DNA from 2 places in the Oscillibacter sp. GMB15532 genome. Region 2 is predicted to be linked to the other one. Evidence: predicted binding sites of a transcription regulator. Region 2 holds the regulator's gene; the other holds the start of a gene.

Region 1 (2,393 bases), on a different contig from region 2:
CAGGGAGAGCTGTTCCATCCGGGTGCCGGGAAGGCCGGGCTGCTCGGCCGCAATGAGATTGCGGAGCAGGCTCTCCGGCGTAAACCGAAGCCCCTCGGACATCTGCCCCCGGCAGGTAAGAAAATACTGTGCCCGTTTCATCACCACGCCCAGCTTTTTAAGATCCTCTGTTCGCAGAGTTCCTGCTCTGCGGGAAACCAGAATGCGCTTGGCGGAGACGACGCCGATCCCCGGAACCCGAAGCAGGGCCTCGTAGTCCGCGGTGTTCACCTCCACCGGAAAGAACTCCAGATGAGCCAGCGCCCAACTGCACTTGGGGTCCACCAGCGGGTTGAAGTCCGGCGTTCCCTCATCCAGAAGCTCCTCCGCACGAAACCCGTAAAACCGCAAAAGCCAGTCTGCCTGATAGAGCCGGTGCTCCCGCAGCAGAGGGGGCTTTGTGTCCCGGGAAGGGAGGAGAGAATGCGCAACCACGGGAACGTACGCGGAGAAAAAAACCCGCTTAAGGCGGTAGCGGTCATACAGCCCCTGTGTCAGGCGCAAAATCCGCAGGTCGGAATCTGCTGTGGCCCCCACAATCAGTTGGGTGCTTTGCCCCGCAGGGGCAAATTTCGGCGCGTGGCGGTATTTGACCAATTCTTCTTTACATTGGACCCCGCGGGTTTGAATCTGCCGCATGGGTGCGAGAATCGCACCTTTTGTCTTGTCCGGAGCAAGGGACTTCAGTCCCGCCTCCGAGGGCAACTCAATATTGACGGACAGCCGGTCCGCCAGAAGACCCAACCGCTCCACCAGCTCCGGCGCGGCGCCCGGGATGGCTTTGGCATGGATATAACCGTTAAATCGGTAAGTCTCCCGCAGAATTTGCAATGCGCGGATCATCAGCTCCATGGTGTGGTCCGGATTGCGCAAAACACCGGAAGAGAGGAACAGTCCTTCAATATAGTTCCTCCGGTAAAAGGCGATGGTCAGTTCTGCCAGCTCCTCCGGGGTGAACGAGGCCCGGGGCGTGTCATTGCTGCGGCGGTTGACGCAGTATTTGCAGTCGTACGCACACTGATTGGACAGAAGTACCTTCAGCAGCGTGACGCATCGCCCGTCCGCCGAAAAGGAATGGCAGCAGCCCATGGCGGAGGTGGAGGTGTTGCCAATGAAGCCCTCTTTATAGCCCCGCCGCGCACCGGAGGAGGTGCAGGCGGCGTCGTATTTTGCCGCGTCGGAGAGAATGGTCAGCTTTTCAAGCAGTTCCATGGCACGCTCAGCGCGTTTCCGCGCGCCGGAGGGACCGAGAAGGGCGTTCGATCGCGTCAATCAAACGAAAGAGAAGATGCGTCAAAAATCCCGTACCCACAAAAATCAAAAACAGGGTGTATCCAGTCATAAAAAGCCCTCCTTTGGAACTGTTGTTCTAATTTAAACTGATTATAACTAGAACGAATGTTTTTGTCAAGAGGAAAAACAGAACAAAAGTACGAAAATTTGAAGATGGCAGGAGTACGTCGCTTTCTGCCCGTCTGCCTGCATTTTGAGAAAAGAAGCAAAAATTTAAGGCCCCGGGAAAATCAATTCCCGGGGCCTTTTCCTGCGCTGTGAGCAGGCAGGGTTACTCCCACGTCTCCCAGATTTCCGGATGGTAGCCCACGGTGGCGTCCTTCCCATTGCGGACGATGGGCGTTTGGAACAGCTCCGGGTTTTCAAGAAGCTTTGCTTCCTGCGCGTCCGGTGTGATATAGGCCATGAACAGGGCCTCGTAAGCCCGGCACTTGGTATTGACCAGCGCCTCGTAGCCAACTTTTTGCTTGACGGACTGGTACTCTCTGGGGGATAATCCCTTGGAGGCGGCATCAATGTACTGATATTTGATGCGGCGCTCTTTAAACCACCGCTCGGCTTTTCTGCTGTCGAAGGACTTGGAGGAGCCGAAGATTTGAATATTCATGGAAGTTCTCCTTATTCTAAATAAGAATTGACGCGGACGGAGGCGTTTTATGACAGAAAGCGCAAAGATACTAAAGGCCCTGGTGGACGGCAGTGACAACATCGTTTTTTTCGGAGGCGCGGGGGTGTCCACAGAGTCGGGGATCCCTGATTTCCGGAGCGAGGACGGGCTGTACCGCCAGCAGTATGCTTACCCACCCGAAACTATTTTAAGCCATACCTTTTACGAAAGCAAGCCGGAAGAATTTTTCCGATTCTACCGGGCAAAGCTTCTTGCCCCCGACGCGAAGCCCAACGCCGCCCACCGTAAGTTGGCGGAGCTGGAGGAGAGGGGTAAGCTGAAGGCGGTGATTACCCAAAATATTGACGGACTGCATCAGGCGGCCGGAAGCCGCACGGTGCTGGAGCTTCACGGCAGCGTTTTGCGAAATTACTGCGAAAGCTGCCAAAAGCCC
Region 2 (2,393 bases):
GGACGTGCCCGCCGCGGTACTGGGCGGGGAAATTGACAGCACCGACGAACTGCTGCGCAACGTCTGCGGGGACGGGGACTATTGGATTCGCCCGCCCTACGGGCTTTTGGATAAAGGGGGACGGAGCAGTGTCTCCATGCCTCTGGTTCACTGGAGCGTGGACCCGGAGGACTGGAAGCTGCGGGATGCGCAAAAAGTATGCGCCCATGTGCTGAAAAATGTCCAGCCGGGAGACATCATTTTGCTGCATGATACCTACGCCACTTCCGTGGATGCGGCGTTTCAAATTATCGACGCGCTGGAGGAGCAGGGCTATGAATTCGTCACGGTCAAGGAGCTGCTTGCACTGTACGGAGTGGTCCCCCAGGAAGGGAAGTTTTATACCAGTGCGCGGTAACATATCCTGAAAACCGCCTTTGGAAAAAACGTCTGCCGTGAGATTCTCACGGCAGACGCTTTTTCAAGAGAAATCAGATGACGTTCAAAGCAAGGGTCAGAACGATAAACACGCCGCCAATCCACTTGGTCGCCCGCGCCAGCTTCGCGTCGGCGGTTTTTGCCTTGTTCTTCGACAGGAAAGAGTCGGCCACGCCGCCGATGGAGCCGGACAGGCCCGCGCTCTTGCCGGACTGGAACAAAACCACCAGGATCAGGCACACGCCGCACAAAAGCTGCAAAATCGTTATAAAAAGCTGCATTTCAAGATTCCTCCAAAAAATCATTCCCGCAAAAGGACTGCGGAAGATATATTCACAGACTTGAATTTTACCACAGCTTCTGCGCATTGGCAAGGGATTTTTTGAAAAAGAAGGTTCTTTCTGTGGGAAAAGACAAAAAGTCGAAATTGTGTGGAACGTTTGTTTGCATTCCGCTAAGGGATGTGTTATACTGCTTAAAAGACAAAGGCAGACGAGCCCCGGCGGCATGCCGGGCATGGGGCGGGCTGTGCCGCCCCACAGCACAATGAAAGCGGAGGTGCTTCCATGGAGAAACTTTCCAAAATGCAGCAGAGGATTTACGACTATCTGGCGTCCTCCATCCGGGAACAGGGTTATCCGCCTTCGGTGCGGGAGATCGGGGAGGCGGTGGGCCTGCGGTCCCCCTCTACGGTCCATTTTCACCTGAAGCACCTGGAGGAGGCCGGTTACATTGAAAAGGGCGCGGGCAAGGGCCGGGCCATTGCCCTGACAGGCCCGTTCCAGCGTGGCCCTTCCCGGAATCCGGAGGCGCCCCCGCCCAAGCAGGTGCCCATTGTTGGAAATGTGGCGGCGGGAAGTCCCATTCTGGCGCAGGAGTGTGTGGAGGAGTATCTGACTTTTGACCCGGAAGGCCCGGAGGACGAGTATTTTGCCCTCCACGTCCGGGGAGAGTCCATGATCGACGCGGGGATTCTGGATGGGGATTTGGTGATTGTGCGCCGCAGAGAGACGGCGGTCAACGGGGAGATTGTGGTGGCCATGATTGACGACGAGGCCACGGTAAAGCGGTTTTCCCGCAGAAACGGGCGGGTCTGGCTTTTGCCGGAGAACCCGGAATACGCCCCCATTGACGGGACCCGCGCCCAGATTCTGGGCAAAGTGACCGCCGTGGTGCGGCGGTATTGAGGTCTGCCCGCTTCTCAAAACGGGGCGCTGCATCTCAAGAGATTTAGTCGATGTGTTTAAAAATCCGGGCGGACAGAGGTCGCTGACCTTTGTCCGCCCGGATTTTTATATTTGTGCTGAACTGATTTCGGGAACTGGCAGTTTCCGTTGAAATAGAAATTTAGGAACCCGAAAGCGCCGCCGGTGCTCCGATTTGTGGGCAAAAGCGGCACGTCATCCGCGGTAGCCGGAGGGATACTAGTGCCTCCGTGGCTGAGGGAAATTCTCTTACCGCGCCTGAAAAAGCCGCGTGTACTTATGAGGCAAAAGAGCCTGCGTCCCGCCCCGTCCGAAGAGGGACATATACGCTTTCGCTGCGCCTTAAACGAGTCTCGCTCAGCTTTCCCGCAGGTTTACCGTGCACTCCGCAAGATTGTAAAAGGGATTGGCGGCGGTGGGCGTGAGATTGTCCACCACACCGCTTTGCAGTAAAACGGAAAGCGTTTTAAAGCAGACGGGCAGGATGGGAGCCTGCTCCTGAAGCTGGAGGCAGACCTTCTCCAGTGTGGCGGAGGGGTTGGCAGAGCTGCGGCAGGCGGCCAGCAGCGCATCCAGCGTCGGGTCGGAAAACCCACCGTAGTTCAAAGCGCCCCCGGTGGAGAGCAGGGAGCGCAAGTCCCAGTCCGCCGTCAGCTTTATCTCGCCGTAGTAAAGGTCAAAATTTCCCGCCGCCAGCGCGGCGGAATATTCCTCCCAGGGCAGGACCCGGACGCTGATTTTAAAATCAAAGGCGGAAAGCTGCGCGGCGAC

The links. Region 2 encodes LexA, which represses DNA repair genes until DNA is damaged. Its sites were predicted from a motif close to CNAACANNTGTTNG; they were not measured.
Region 1: the regulator LexA is predicted to act here: its motif matches at 1,431-1,444, upstream of ABVS15_RS13470 (putative DNA modification/repair radical SAM protein).

What each region holds. Positions count from the first base shown of each region.
Region 1 is NZ_JBEVTO010000012.1:5,340-7,732, forward strand. It holds gene ABVS15_RS13470 (putative DNA modification/repair radical SAM protein) at 1-1,251, opposite strand, end outside; gene ABVS15_RS13475 (arsenate reductase family protein) at 1,604-1,939, opposite strand; gene ABVS15_RS13480 (NAD-dependent protein deacylase) at 1,989-2,393, shown strand, end outside.
Region 2 is NZ_JBEVTO010000008.1:74,042-76,434, forward strand. It holds gene ABVS15_RS10850 (polysaccharide deacetylase family protein) at 1-397, shown strand, start outside; gene secG (preprotein translocase subunit SecG) at 471-698, opposite strand; gene lexA (transcriptional repressor LexA) at 984-1,604, shown strand; gene ABVS15_RS10865 (ABC transporter substrate-binding protein) at 1,980-2,393, opposite strand, start outside.